3 regions of the Clostridium sartagoforme genome follow, and region 2 is predicted to be linked to each of the others. Evidence: riboswitches for the same ligand, from Rfam matches in the RefSeq annotation. Region 2 holds a riboswitch; each other region holds the start of a gene.
The links. Region 2 has a riboswitch for S-adenosylmethionine ahead of metK (methionine adenosyltransferase). Riboswitches for the same ligand answer to the same signal wherever they lie in the genome.
Positions count from the first base shown of each region.

Region 1: linked by a shared signal. The riboswitch ahead of metF (methylenetetrahydrofolate reductase [NAD(P)H]) and the one ahead of metK (methionine adenosyltransferase) in region 2 are both predicted to bind S-adenosylmethionine.
Region 3: linked by a shared signal. The riboswitch ahead of ABDZ60_RS04040 (O-acetylhomoserine aminocarboxypropyltransferase/cysteine synthase family protein) and the one ahead of metK (methionine adenosyltransferase) in region 2 are both predicted to bind S-adenosylmethionine.

Region 1 is NZ_BAAACH010000037.1:187,708-192,727, reverse strand. Features, by position in the region: gene ABDZ60_RS14860 (V-type ATP synthase subunit B) at 1-192, shown strand, start outside; gene ABDZ60_RS14855 (V-type ATP synthase subunit D) at 195-836, shown strand; gene ABDZ60_RS14850 (MraY family glycosyltransferase) at 1,016-1,969, shown strand; gene ABDZ60_RS14845 (GNAT family N-acetyltransferase) at 2,171-2,698, shown strand; SAM riboswitch class I at 2,778-2,901, shown strand; gene metF (methylenetetrahydrofolate reductase [NAD(P)H]) at 3,136-4,029, shown strand; gene ABDZ60_RS14835 (S-ribosylhomocysteine lyase) at 4,086-4,544, shown strand; gene ABDZ60_RS14830 (NADH-quinone oxidoreductase subunit NuoE family protein) at 4,791-5,020, shown strand, end outside.
Region 2 is NZ_BAAACH010000022.1:86,867-91,886, reverse strand. Features, by position in the region: gene mreB (rod shape-determining protein MreB) at 1-106, shown strand, start outside; gene yyaC (spore protease YyaC) at 162-683, opposite strand; gene ABDZ60_RS10600 (hypothetical protein) at 795-1,304, shown strand; tRNA gene ABDZ60_RS10595 (tRNA-Tyr) at 1,577-1,661, shown strand; tRNA gene ABDZ60_RS10590 (tRNA-Thr) at 1,689-1,763, shown strand; tRNA gene ABDZ60_RS10585 (tRNA-Tyr) at 1,770-1,854, shown strand; tRNA gene ABDZ60_RS10580 (tRNA-Val) at 1,884-1,959, shown strand; tRNA gene ABDZ60_RS10575 (tRNA-Thr) at 2,065-2,139, shown strand; tRNA gene ABDZ60_RS10570 (tRNA-Tyr) at 2,144-2,228, shown strand; gene ABDZ60_RS10565 (DcrB/PsbP domain-containing protein) at 2,358-2,924, shown strand; SAM riboswitch class I at 3,094-3,201, shown strand; gene metK (methionine adenosyltransferase) at 3,301-4,476, shown strand; gene nagA (N-acetylglucosamine-6-phosphate deacetylase) at 4,653-5,020, opposite strand, start outside.
Region 3 is NZ_BAAACH010000011.1:58,938-63,957, forward strand. Features, by position in the region: gene ABDZ60_RS04025 (homoserine dehydrogenase) at 1-848, shown strand, start outside; gene ABDZ60_RS04030 (helix-turn-helix domain-containing protein) at 1,197-1,655, shown strand; gene ABDZ60_RS04035 (5-formyltetrahydrofolate cyclo-ligase) at 1,694-2,272, shown strand; SAM riboswitch class I at 2,328-2,448, shown strand; gene ABDZ60_RS04040 (O-acetylhomoserine aminocarboxypropyltransferase/cysteine synthase family protein) at 2,586-3,863, shown strand; gene ABDZ60_RS04045 (ZIP family metal transporter) at 4,160-4,939, shown strand; gene ABDZ60_RS04050 (hypothetical protein) at 4,979-5,020, shown strand, end outside.

The DNA of each region.
Region 1 (5,020 bases), on a different contig from region 2:
GATAAGCAATATGCTAAGTTTGCAGAAGCATTTGAGGAGCAATATGTATCTCAAGGCTTTACAACGAATAGAAGTATAGAAGAAACTTTACAATTAGGATGGAAGCTTCTAAAAATACTTCCAAGAACAGAACTTAAGAGAATAAGAGATGAATACTTAGAAAAGTATATGCCAAAGGGAGATGAAGAATAGCCATGGCAAGATTAAATGTAAATCCTACTAGAATGGAGATGTCTAAGCTGAAAAAAAGATTAGCTACAGCTACAAGAGGACATAAACTTTTAAAGGATAAACAAGATGAGCTTATGAGGCAATTCGTTAATCTTGTCAAATACAATAATGAATTAAGAAAATCTGTAGAAGAAGAATTACAAGGTTCTCTTAAAGATTTTGTTATGGCTAGAGCTGTTATGAGCTCAGAATTTTTAGAAGAAGCAGTAGCTTATCCAAAAGAGAGTATATCTGTTGAAGTAGGAACTAAAAATATAATGAGTGTTAATGTTCCAGAGATGAAATTCCATAGACAGCTTGAGGGAGATGAAGGAAGTATATTTCCATACGGTTTTGCAAGTACATCATCTGAATTAGATGATTCAATAGCTAAGCTATATAAAATATTACCAAAGTTATTAGAACTTGCAGAAGTAGAAAAATCAACTCAGCTTATGGCAGATGAAATAGAAAAGACAAGAAGAAGGGTTAATGCTCTTGAATATATGACCATTCCTTCATTACAAGAAACTATAAAATATATAAGAATGAAGCTGGATGAAAATGAAAGAGGAGCTTTAACTAGACTTATGAAAGTTAAAGATATGATAGAAGCAAGAAATTAAGGAGATGTGAAAACATCTCCTTAATTTTGTTTACATATATAAGCTACATTATATGTTGTTTAATTACATAATAAACGTAACAGTTTTGTAATTGATAAATATGCCTATTAATAGTATAATAAAGTAATGAATTTTAGTAACTTAATGAATGATAGACGTGAGAAATCAAGGAGAAAATTATGATATATGCAATATCCTTTATATTATCTTTTTTGATAGTATATTTAATAACACCAATTTTAATTAAAGTATCTTTTAAATATAGTTTTACAGATAAACCAACTAAAAGAAAAAAGCATGGAAGAGAAATTCCACTTTGTGGTGGCTTATCTATGTTTATAAGCTTCTTTATAGTATATTTTTTTATTAATAGATATACAGCAATAGATGAAAAGTTATGGATATTTGCAGGTGCTTTATTAATATTAGCAATAGGTTTAATAGATGATACTTTTAAGACTAGAGGAAAAGAGTTCCCTATATACCCAAGGTTAATAATTCAATTATTAGCGGCATTTATAGTTTTTAAATCTGGAATAGTGTTTAGAGGATTTACAAATCCATTTACAGGAATTTACATACAATTATCAGGAGTACTACAATTTATACTAACTATGACATGGATCTTTGGCGTAACAACGGTTATAAATTGGTCTGATGGTATGGATGGCTTAGCAGGGGGATTGTCTTTGATATCATCTATAACTTTTGCAGGAGCAGCCATAATATTAAAGCAAAGTGAATCAATTAGTATGTCATTAATAGTATCAGGAGTAACACTGGGCTTTTTAATGTACAATAAATATCCAGCAAAGGTTTTTATGGGAGATTCAGGAGCTAATTTTTTAGGGTTTATCTTAAGTATAATAGCTTTAGATGGAGCTTTTAAACAAGCTACTCTAATGAGTTTATTTATACCTATTTTAGCTCTTGCAATACCTATTTTTGATAATATATTTGTTATAATAAAAAGGTTTTTAGATGGAAAACCTGTGTATCAAGCAGATAGAAGTCAAATACATTATAGATTAGAAGCAAAGGGATTTACTCCAAAGCAAGTTGTAACATATATAAATATGGTTAGCTTAGCTTTTAGTATAATTTCGATAGTATTACTTTTAATTAAGAATTAATATTTATTTCAGTGCACGGGTGTTTCTATGTTATAGGGAACAGTAATAGGACAGGTAACAGTTAACGGATACAAGTTGTTATATAGATTGGTTCTCAATTTACATCACAACTTGTTTCTTGATACCTGTGTACTTTACCAAAAAACTGTGAACCGCGAATTGTGCATTCTGAACTAATTAATATAAAAGGGGGGGCTTATTATGTATAGTGGTCAGTTAGTAAAACTAAGAGCATATAAGGAAGAAGATATAGAAAAGGCAACAGTATATATAAATAATGAAGAAGTAAAAAAACTTATGGACTCTGCAATCCCATTTCCTATGACTAAATGGCAAGAAGAAGAGTGGGTAAGAAGTAGAAAAGCAAATACGGATTTTACTTATGATTTTGCAATTGAGGATTTAAAAACTGGAAAATATATAGGCGGATGCAGTATTAATGAATGTGATGTAAAAAATAGAACTTGTGTAGTGGGAATAATGATTGGAGATAAAGAATATTGGGGCAAGGGATATGGAAGTGATGCACTAAAAGTACTAATCAAGTTTATTTTTGAAGAAGTTAACATGAATAAAATAAAACTTAATGTATTTTCATTTAATAATAGAGCAATAGCATGTTATAAGAAGGTTGGATTTAAAGAAGAAGGAATATTAAAAAAAGAGATATATAGAAATGGAAGATATTATGATGAAATAATTATGGCTATGTTTAAAGATGATAACTAAAGATTAGCCATATTTAATTAATAGTATTATTTACACAAGATATAAAATACTTTATAATTATAAAAAAGAATATACTAAGACTTTATCAAGAGTGGTGGAGGGACTGGCCCTGAGAAACCCGGCAACCTACAAAGGTGAAATGTAATAAGTGATTTTAATTTATATATTTCTATTGTGTGGTGCTAATTCCTGTTAGATAAGGGTAATTTATAGGCAATATATTAATACCCAAGTGTTATCTTTGGGTATTTTTTATTGCCTAAAAAATTATAATAGTTTTTAAAACTTAATTTTGGTGAATTATTCCTATAATTTTCACTACTTCTTATCAAGTATTCACTAAATAAACAACTGTGAATTATGCCTTGTAAACTGTGAACTTAAAAAGTGTTTTGCGCTTTTGTTAAAATATTTAAGCAATAAAATGGGGGGAAAATATGAATATTAAGAATTTATTTAATGAAAAAGAGGTGGTTTTTTCTTTTGAGATATTTCCACCAAAGCAAGAATCAAAAATCGATATAATTTACAATACCTTAGAGGAATTAAAAGATTTAAAGCCAGATTTTATTAGTGTAACTTATGGGGCAGGTGGGAGTTTATCAAAGAATATGACATGTGAAATTTCTTCAGTAGTAAAAAAGAAATATGGTATAGAGGCTTTAGCGCATTTAACTTGTATAAATTCAACTAAAACTCAAGTTGATTATATACTAAATAATTTAAAGGAATCAGGAATAGAAAATATATTGGCATTAAGGGGAGATATTCCAAGTAATTATGATGGAATTAGTGAATTTAATTATGCAAGTGATCTTATAAGTCACATTAAGAAAAGAAATGATTTTAATATAGTGGGAGCTTGTTATCCAGAAGGGCATTTAAATACTGTAGATTTAGATACAGAATTTAAAATTTTGAAGAAAAAGCAAGATTCAGGAGCAACGCATTTAATATCTCAACTGTTTTTTGATAACGAGTATTTTTATAATTTCTTAGATAAAACTAATGAGTACAATATAGATATTCCAATACAAGCAGGAATAATGCCTGTTATTAATACTAAACAAATAAAAAGGATTGTATCGTTATGTGGAGCTAAACTACCTAAAAAGTTCATTAAAATAATGAATAAATACGAATATAATCCAGAAGCCTTAAGAGATGCAGGAATCGCATATGCTATTGAGCAAATAATAGATTTAATATCAAGTGGTGTTGATGGAGTCCATTTATATACAATGAATAATGCATATGTTGCTAAGAGAATAAGTACAAATATATTTTCTATATTGGATACTATTAATAATTGTGAAAAAGTAATAAATTAGTTAATATATATATGATACTAAATAAAAAAGTTAAATATCTATATGGAGGATGAAATATGGAAAAGGTAGAAAGTTTTGAATTAGATCATAGAATAGTTAAAGCTCCTTATATTAGAAAGTGTTGTTTATTAACAGGGGAAAAAGGAGATAAGGTAACTAAATTTGATATTAGATTTTTACAACCTAACAAAGAAGCTTTTGGTACAGCAGCAATGCATGGATTAGAACATCTTCTAGCTCATGAATTAAGAGGAAGATTAGAAGGAATAATAGATTTATCACCAATGGGATGTAGAACAGGATTTTATTTGACTATTTGGGGAGATATAGAACCTTATGAAATAAAGAGTGAATTGGAATTTTCATTAAAAGAAATTTTGAATGCAACAGAAATACCTGCAGCTAATGAAATTCAATGTGGAAACTATAAGGATTTATCATTATTTGGAGCAAAGGAATATGCTAAAGAAGCATTGAAATCTGGTTTTTCACTAAATATCTATGGAGAAGAATAAATTAATAATTAAATTTTAATAACAAAAATAAAAATTATACATAAAAGAGTCATATTCTAATAAATATTATATAGAATATAACTCTTTTATTTTTATGTATAAATTATAATAGAACATAATATTAAATAAATAAAGTGAATATATAAATTTTTACATATTTCAAAATAAATAGAAATATGATACCATTTAATTATTAAAATATTTTGAAAATTTATAATATTAAGAAAAAGATACGGGGGAGATAGTTTGAGAAATACATGTGGTAAATTTAAGGAGTTAGAATTATTTATCCAGAATGGGAATGATGATGAAAGTTCTTTGATTGCGGTACTTCATCATGCACAAGGCTTATATGGATATTTAGGAAGAGAGGTTCAGGAGTATATTGCTTCTATGCTAAATATACCAGCATCTAAAGTATATGGTGTAGTAACATTTTATTCCTATTTTTCAACCGAACCAAAAGGCAAATATGT
Region 2 (5,020 bases):
TAATAATTCTGTAGAAGCAGTTGCAGAAGGTACAGGTAAGGTTTTAGGATATTTAGATAAGATAGAATATGGTTCATTAGATGGCGAAATAACTCTAGTTGAGTAAATACATAGTATAGATAATATTTCTTATAAATAAAAGGGAGTACTTGTACTCCCTTTTATTTATAAGAAATATTATATGCGTAAATGATTGCAGATGATATGATTCTTGCCATTTCCATAACTAAATGAAGACGAATACTTCTAGAAGTAAAAAATTCAGCGTTTTCACTTGAATCTATAATTCCAATTATTGAAGCTGTACCAACATCTGGTAAGCTTTTACCTACACCTTTTCCGGGATGGATTGGATAATCTCTGGTATGTATTTCACCAATAGAATTAACCTCGCCTAAACAAGCATCAATTCCTATAATTAATGAATTAGGATGCATTTTATTAATTTCTCCTAATCGTCTATTTATATTTAAAGCGTGAATTGGAGATTCTATGGTTCCATAGACAGGAAGAGGGAATCGTCTTTCTTTTAAAAATGTTCCTACCATAGGACCTAAACAATCACCAATACATTTATCAGTACCTATACAAACTATTATAGTATTGTTCCTAATATAGCCTTTAATATGGTTTGCTATTTCAATATGAGAATTAAATTTGTTATATAATACTTTATGCTTCACTAAAAATTCACCCCCGATTATACAAATATATGTCTATAAGAAGATAATTATAATTAAATGTATAAAAAAACATAAAAAGGAAATTAATTAAATAAAAGGAGATGAATAAATTTGAAAAAGATTCTTATTTACATTACTACTATTTTAATAGGTGCTAGTATACCGGTGTACTTTCTATTAATATGGGAACCTCTAAAAAGTGAAGAAACTATAAGTAGAAATTCTATAGATATAAATACAGAAAATAAAATAGATATGGAAAAGTCAAATGCGAATGAAAAAGTTTTGAGTGATGAAAAAGCTCTAGAAGATAAAGAAATAAATAATGATAAAGAAATTAATAAAAAAGAAGTAACTTTAATAAAAAATGGAACCATTAATAATAATTTATTTAATGGATTAGAAAAAACTAAAAGAGAAGAAATAAATAAAATACTTAAAAACTTATCTGTAGTAGACATAATACAAATAAATGAATACTTTTCTAATAGTGAAGATAAAATAAATTTAAAAAATGGAATTTTATTAGTAAAGAAGAGGACATCAAATTCAGAGTATGAAGTCTTTAAAAATATAATGAATGAATATATTAATTTAGAAGAGTTAGAAGTAGAAATATAAAGGTATTCATAAATGTAATGTGAAAATTGATATAGACATAAAGTTATACATAAATGAAAGAGAAAATTGAAATTTAATATTATAAAGAAATGATAAGAAAAAAAGATATTAGTATTAAATTAAAGAAAATAGGAGAAAAATAGATTATAATAGATATAAATTCTCTAAATGCGTAGAAATTACACTTGAAATTAAGATATAATAAATATATACTAATCATTGTCAGTTAAGGCGGCAAGGTTTACTTAACTGATAAATGAATAAATTTTAATGGGGGAGTTCCCGAGTGGCCAAAGGGGGCAGACTGTAAATCTGTTACGTTTCGTTTCGATGGTTCGAATCCGTCCTCCCCCACCATTTTAAAATTTATTTAGTATATAATGTGCTGGCATGGCTCAACGGTAGAGCAGCTGACTTGTAATCAGCAGGTTGTAGGTTCGATTCCTATTGCCAGCTCCATAAAATGGGGGAGTTCCCGAGTGGCCAAAGGGGGCAGACTGTAAATCTGTTACGTTTCGTTTCGATGGTTCGAATCCGTCCTCCCCCACCATTTTATAAATAATTTTTGAAATTTAACGTGGAAGCATAGCTCAGCTGGGAGAGCATCTGCCTTACAAGCAGAGGGTCACAGGTTCGATCCCTGTTGTTTCCACCATTTTGGTATTGAACACTTGATGAAGTAGAGAGTAGTAATAACTGAATTTAGTGTGAAATTCCATCTGCTGAAAGAAGAGAATTAGATATTTTATTAATTAAATATGCTGGCATGGCTCAACGGTAGAGCAGCTGACTTGTAATCAGCAGGTTGTAGGTTCGATTCCTATTGCCAGCTCCAATATGGGGGAGTTCCCGAGTGGCCAAAGGGGGCAGACTGTAAATCTGTTACGTTTCGTTTCGATGGTTCGAATCCGTCCTCCCCCACCAAAGTTATTATCGGTCAAACACCAATTTAATGAAAAAGTGTTTGACCGATATTTTTTTATTTGTTAAATAGTGGGACTACCACTTAATAAAATTTAATGGGTTAATTTATATAAAATTAAGGAGGTCTTTATGAAAAGGTTATTAATATCCATATCAACATTGGTTTTGACATTTTTCTTGTTTACTGGGTGTAGCACATTTGCAGAAGGTGTTAAGGAAGGTTTAGAACAAGCTAAGAGCAATGACATTGAAAGTGTTCAGACGATAAAGTCTAATCTTTCTAATATTTCTATGAGTTTCCCAGAATCTTGGAAGGAAGCAAGTCTAAATGATGTGGCAACTATTCAAATGAGTCTTGAGGCAAAAGAGCAGTATATGATTGTTATTGAAGAAACTTCTGAGGATTTTGAAGACGAGTTTACTGTTGATGACTATGCTACAATCATAATGGAAAACATGAAAACAACTGTTGAAGGTGCAGATGTTTCAATGATTAATGAGTCAATAATCGGTAATAATATTTCTGCAAGGCAATTTGAGCTGTCAGGCTCAGTAAATAAAATTAAAGCTAAGTTTTTAATTACATGTATTGAACATGAAGATGTTTTTTATCAATTTACTGCATGGTCTACGCAATCTAAATATGAAGAAGCAAAGCCGGTTTTCGAAAATATTCTTAAAAGTATAAATTTCTAAAATAGTAATTTATATAGTAAAATAAAAAAGACAATATTTTGTCTTTTTTATTTTTTAATTTAAGTAATATTCGACAAAATAATACAATAAACATGAATAATTTTTAGGTTTTATAGTTGACTATTAGTATTAAAGATGCTATAATCTGAAAAGTAAAATTTGATATTAGTTCTTATCCAGAGAGGCGGAGGGAAAAGGGCCCGATGAAACCCGGCAACCTACTTCATTAAGTTTGAGTGTGGTGCCAATTCCTGCAAAGTAATTTGCAAGATAAGAAAGATTATGATTTTTATTATCTCTTCTTATCGAAGAGATTTTTTTTTATAAATAATTTTAGTTTAGAATTAATATCAAATAAAATGAAAGGAGAAATAAAATGAAAAGATTATTTACATCAGAATCAGTTACAGAAGGACATCCAGATAAAATATGCGACCAAATATCAGATGCAGTATTAGATAGTATTTTAGCTAAAGATCCAACAGCAAGAGTTGCTTGCGAAACTGCAGTTACAACAGGAATGGTACTAGTTATGGGAGAAATATCAACCAATTGTTATGTTGATATCCCTAAATTAGTAAGAGAAACTGTAAGGGAAATAGGATATGATAGAGCTAAGTATGGTTTTGACTGTGATACATGCTCAGTTTTAACATCAATAGATGAGCAATCAGGTGATATAGCTATGGGTGTTGATGAAGCTTTAGAGTCAAAGTCAGGCCAAAAGGACGAAGTTGAAGCAGTTGGTGCTGGGGACCAAGGTATGATGTTTGGTTTTGCAACAAATGAAACTGAAGAATATATGCCATTACCAATAGCTATGGCTCATAGGTTATCAAGAAGATTATCAGAAGTTAGAAAAAATGGTACTTTACCATACTTAAGACCAGATGGAAAAACTCAAGTTACAGTTGAATATGATGATAATAAAGTTGTAAGAATAGATGCAATAGTAATATCAACACAACATGGTGAAGATGTATCTCAAGAACAAATAAGAAAAGATTTAATGGAACATGTGATTAAAGCTGTAGTTCCATCAGAATTGTTAGATGATAATACTAAATATTATATAAATCCAACTGGAAGATTTGTTGTTGGAGGCCCACAAGGAGATAGTGGTTTAACAGGAAGAAAAATAATCGTTGATACATATGGTGGATATGGAAGACATGGTGGTGGAGCATTCTCTGGAAAAGATCCAACTAAGGTTGATAGATCAGCAGCATATGCAGCAAGATGGGTTGCTAAGAACTTAGTTGCAGCAGGAGTTGCAGATAAATTAGAAATTCAATTAGCTTATGCTATTGGAGTAGCTAAACCAGTATCAATAGAAATAGATACATTTGGAACTGGAAAGAAATCAGAAGAAGAAATCATTTCAATAGCTGAAAAGGTATTTGATTTAAGACCAGGAGCTATAATAAGAGATTTAGAATTAAGAAGACCAATATATAAACAAACAGCTGCTTATGGACACTTTGGTAGAAATGATTTAAATTTACCATGGGAACAATTAAATAAGGTAGAAGAAATAAAGAAACTACTTTAGTCAGTGAATAGGTTAAAGTTCACAGTGCACAGTTTTGGATGATTTTCAGCTTAGCTAAAAATCTAAAAATAAAATTAGAGCCTAATTAGAAATATACTAATTAGGCTCTTTGCTTTTCAGATGGGATGAAAAGTTACATTCAGCTGTAAATTGTGTACTGTACACTGTGAACTATATTAAGCTGAATGAACTGTTCTTCCACCAACAATTACTTTTTTTATATTTATATCTTCATCAAATAATACTAGATCAGCATCATATCCTTCTTTAACAAGACCCTTTTTATCTTCAACCTTACAATGTCTAGCAGCATTGAAAGTTGCCATTTTTACAGCTTCGTTCAAAGAAAGGCCAACATTCTGATATACATTTTTAACAGCTTTATCTAAAGTTAATATTGAACCAGCTAAACTTCCGCTTAGAAGTCTTGCAGCACCATCTTTAACAATAACATCTTGACCACCTAACGCATACATACCATCAGGCATAGCACATGCCATCATTGCATCAGTAACCAGTAAAACCTTATCTGTAGTTTTTTGAT
Region 3 (5,020 bases), on a different contig from region 2:
TTAATTTAAAAACATATAAAGATAAGTTTGATGAAAATATAAATATAAATACTATTATAAAAAATAAAGATATAGATACTTTAGTAGAACTAACAAACACTAATATAGAGACAGGCGAACCAGGATTAACTCATATAAAATTAGCACTAGAAAATTCTATTAATGTAGTAACAGGAAATAAAGGACCAATACTATTACAATATAAAAATCTAAAAAATTTGGCGAATAGAAATAAAGTTAACCTTGGTATAGGATGTACAACGGGAGGTGCACTTCCATCCATAAATGTTGGTACTTTTGATTTAGCTGGAGCAGAGATACTAGCAATTGAAGGGATATTAAATGGAACAAGCAATTATATTTTAAGTGAAATGTATGAAAATGAAATTGAATATGGTGAAGCTTTAAATAAGGCAATAGGCTTTGGAATTGCAGAAGCAAACTATAATTTAGATGTACAAGGTTATGATACCGCATCAAAAATATTAATATTAGCAAATGCTATTATGAATTCTGATTTAAGTATTAAAGATATTGATATAAAGGGAATAGATTTATTAGATAAGAATTTAATAATGAATGAAAAAAAGAGAGGTAATAAAATTAAGTTAATAGGAAAAGTATATAAAGAAGGTAGTCAAATAAAAGCATATGTAAGACCAGAAGTAATATGTAAAAGTCATCCTTTATACTGTGTAGATGATAAAAATAAAGGTGTATTTTATAGTACCGATACATTAGGGGATATTAGTGTAATAGGTGGTGCATCAGGAACAATGAATGCAGCAGCATCTATATTGAGAGACATTATAAATATAAATTGCGAATATAAAGGCTACGATAAATAGATATGTTTCATAAGCTAAATAGCTATGAAAAGAAGTATTAAGCTCGCTATATGCTTATTTACCTTCGCCAACTTATATTAAGAATTTAAATTAAGAATGAATTAAGTTATTGGTAAAAAATAATTGGTGAGGGACATTAAAATTTAGTTGAGTTTAGCAGACTATAATTAAGCTTGTTCCATGTTCACTATAAAATCAAAATAACTGTGAACTGTGCCTTGTATGCTGTCAACTATATAACTTGCTTAGTAATTTAAAACCATGGCAACTTTAGGTTGACAAAAAGCAAATAGTAATTGGTAGTATAATACACTTGTATAGGGTATTTTTTTTATAGAGGTGATAAAAATGAAATTTTCAGAAAAGTTACAGTCCTTGAGAAAGGGAAAAGGATTATCGCAAGAAAAGTTAGCGGAATTATTAGATGTATCTAGACAAGCGGTTTCTAAGTGGGAGTCTGGTCAAACCTATCCTGAAATAGAAAAGTTAATAGTATTATGTGATTTGTTTGAAATAACATTAGATGAGCTAGTAAGAGATAGAGATAGTATGGTTAATGATACAGTTATTAAAGAAATTAATCTAGAAGATAAAAGTAGTAATGAATATGAAGAAAAAGACGAAAATAAAGAAACTGGTGAAAATAAAGAATTAGATGAAAATGAAGAAAAGGATGAATTGATAATATTAGGAGGGTTTATCGCTGGAACAGCAATTGGATTACTTACAAATAATTTAATGTTAGGAACAGTCGTAGCCTTTTTAGGATTAGGATTATCATATATTATAAAAGGAATTAAAATTTAGATGGCATAAGTTGCAATAGATATTTTTAGGAGAATAATATGAAAAAAGAAGAGAAAAAGATTTTAAGAAATAAAATATTATCAATAAGAGATTCACTAAATAGGAATGAAAAAGAAATAATGGATAATGAAATATTTAATAAGTTAAAAAATACGGAGTTATATAAGAATGCTAGAAACATATTTATTTATATTAGTTTTAGTAATGAAATAAATACAATAAATATAATAAAAAAAGCTTTAGAAGATAAAAAGGATGTTTTTATTCCTAAAATATATAAAACTAATAAATCAATGAAAGCAATAAAGTTAAACTCCTTTGATGATTTAAAGAAAAATTCAATGGGAATATTAGAGCCAATAGATGATTCTAAATATATTGAAAAAGAAAATATAGATTTAATAGTAGTACCAGGAGTTGTTTTTGATAAAGATTGCAATAGAATAGGCTATGGGGGAGGATATTACGATAGATATTTAAAGGATATAGCTTATAAAGTTAATAAAGTTGTCTTAGCTTATGATCTTCAAGTAATTGATAAAATAGAAAGTGAAGAACATGATATTAAAGTAGATTATATAATAACTAATAGTAAAATTATAAAAAATTACCAATAATGGTTGAAAAGTATAAAAATGTAGTGTATTATAAAATATAATTAAATAAATAAAGACTTTATTAAGAATGGTGGAGGGACTGGCCCTATGAAACCTAGCAACCTACTAAATTATGAAGATATTTTGTAAATTAGTGTGGTGCTAAATCCTGCAAGCTATGGCTTGGCAAATAAGGTATTTCATTAAACTTTTTAATGAATAATTTAGTATTTTAGGTTGCTTCTTATTTTGAAGTAACTTTTTTTATTTTATTAAAAAATAATATCTAAAAGTATAAGCAATAAGCAATTATATTAAAAAGGGGGCTTTTAATATGACAAATCAATGGAAAAAAGGGACAATATGCATTCAAGGAGGGTATGCACCAAAGGCTGGAGAGCCAAGGGTATTACCAATATTTCAAACAGCGACATATAAATATGATGATCCTGATCAATTAGAAAAGTTATTTAATTTGGGGGCTGAAGGACATCTATATAGCAGAATATCAAATCCAACAGTGGGAGCATTGGAAGAAAAGTTTGCTAAACTGCAAGGTGGTATTGGGGCAGTAGCTACCTCATCAGGACAAGCAGCTTTATTATATGCAATATTAAATATATGCAGCGCTGGAGATCATGTTATATCATCAGCGAGTTTATATGGGGGAACTGTCAACTTATTTACAGTAAATCTTAAAAAAATGGGAATAGATGTTACTTTTGTAGATCCAGAAGCAAGCCAAGAAGAAATACTTTCATGTGCAAAGGATAATACTAAAGTAATATATGGAGAAACAATAGGAAATCCAGGATTAGATATATTAGATTTTGATAAATTTGCAGATGTTTCAAAAAGGTTAGAAATTCCATTTATAGTAGATAACACAGTGGGAACGCCATACTTATGTAATCCATTTGAACATGGAGCTAATGTAGTAGTACATTCCACAACAAAATATGCAGATGGTCATGCTCAAAGTATTGGTGGAATAGTAGTTGATGGTGGAAATTTTAACTGGGCAAATGGAAAATTTAAAGATTTCACAGAACCAGATGCAAGTTATCATGGGTTAAGGTATGTAGAAAGCTTTGGAAATGCAGCATATATAACAAAATTAAGAGTTACATTAGGACGAGATTTAGGGGCGTGCCAAAGTCCCTTTAATGCTTATTTAACTAACTTAGGGCTAGAAACTCTTCATTTAAGAATGGAAAGACATTCACAAAATGCTTTAGATTTAGCAAAATGGTTAGAAAAACATCCTAAAATAAGATGGGTTAATTATCCATATATTGAAACGAGCTCTCAATATGATAAAGCAAAAAAATATTTAAAAGGTGGAGGAAGTGGATTATTAACTTTTGGAATAAATGGCGGTATAGAGGATGCAAAAAGGTTTGCAAAATCATTAAATTTAGTAGCATTAGTAGTAACATTAGGTGATGTAAGAAGCTGCCTTTTACATCCAGCAACAACTACTCATAGTCAATTATCTGAAAAAGAACAGATAGCAAGTGGAGTAACTCCTGATTTGATGAGAGTATCAATTGGAGTAGAAGATATAAGAGATATAATCTCAGACTTTGAACAAGCATTAGAATCAATATAGAGAATTTTATAAAGCTACTATTCTATATACATTATGTAGAATAGTAGCTTTTTTTTCAAATTTAATATTATTGAGAGTATTCAAATAGGCAGATAAGCTTATTTACAGCAATAAGTATATATTTTAAGACTTTGATGAATATAAATAGGGTAGAAATCCATGAATACTTGATAAACATGAGTAAAAGTTGTAACATATTAATAAGTAAAAATTAAGTCGATATATATGATGAATAAAATTTAATTCATTATTATAAAAATAGAGAACATTCTATTTGTAAAGGAGGAGTAGTAGCAATGAATATTTTAATCGGAATCTTAATACCTTTTGTAGGTACGTCTTTAGGTGCTGCTTGTGTATATTTAATGAAGAAAGAAATGAATAAAAAAGTTAATAAAATACTTCTTGGATTTGCATCAGGAGTTATGATAGCAGCATCAGTATGGTCATTAATTATTCCTTCAATAGATATCTCTAAAGACATGGGAAAATTATCATTTATTCCAGCTGCTGTTGGAATACTTGTCGGTATTATGTTTTTATATTCTTTAGATAAAATCATTCCACATATACATGTTGATGGTAAGAATGAAGAGGGATCAAAAAACTATAAATTAAGTAAAACTACAAAACTGGTATTATCAGTAGTAATTCATAATATTCCAGAAGGAATGGCTATAGGAATTGTTTTTGCAGCAGTTATGAATGAAGGTGGAGCAATAACTATTGCATCGGCTCTCGCTCTTTCTATAGGAATAGCAATTCAAAACTTCCCAGAGGGGGCAATAATATCAATGCCTATTAGAAGTGAAGGATTAAGCAAAAATAAAGCTTTTCTTTATGGAGCTTTATCTGGAATAGTAGAACCTATAGCAGCAGTAATAACTATAATATTTTCTAGTGTTGTTTCACCAATTATGCCATATCTTCTTTCTTTTGCGGCAGGAGCCATGATTTTTGTTGTAGTTGAAGAATTAATACCAGAAGCTGCAGAAGATAATTTTTCAGATATTAGTGCAATAGCTTTTTCTATAGGATTTGTAATTATGATGATTTTAGATGTAGCACTATCATAATTAAATAAATTAATTTACATTAGCATAAGGAGTGTTTTTATGTTTAATAAAGAAGAATTTCAAATTCTTAATGAAGCATTA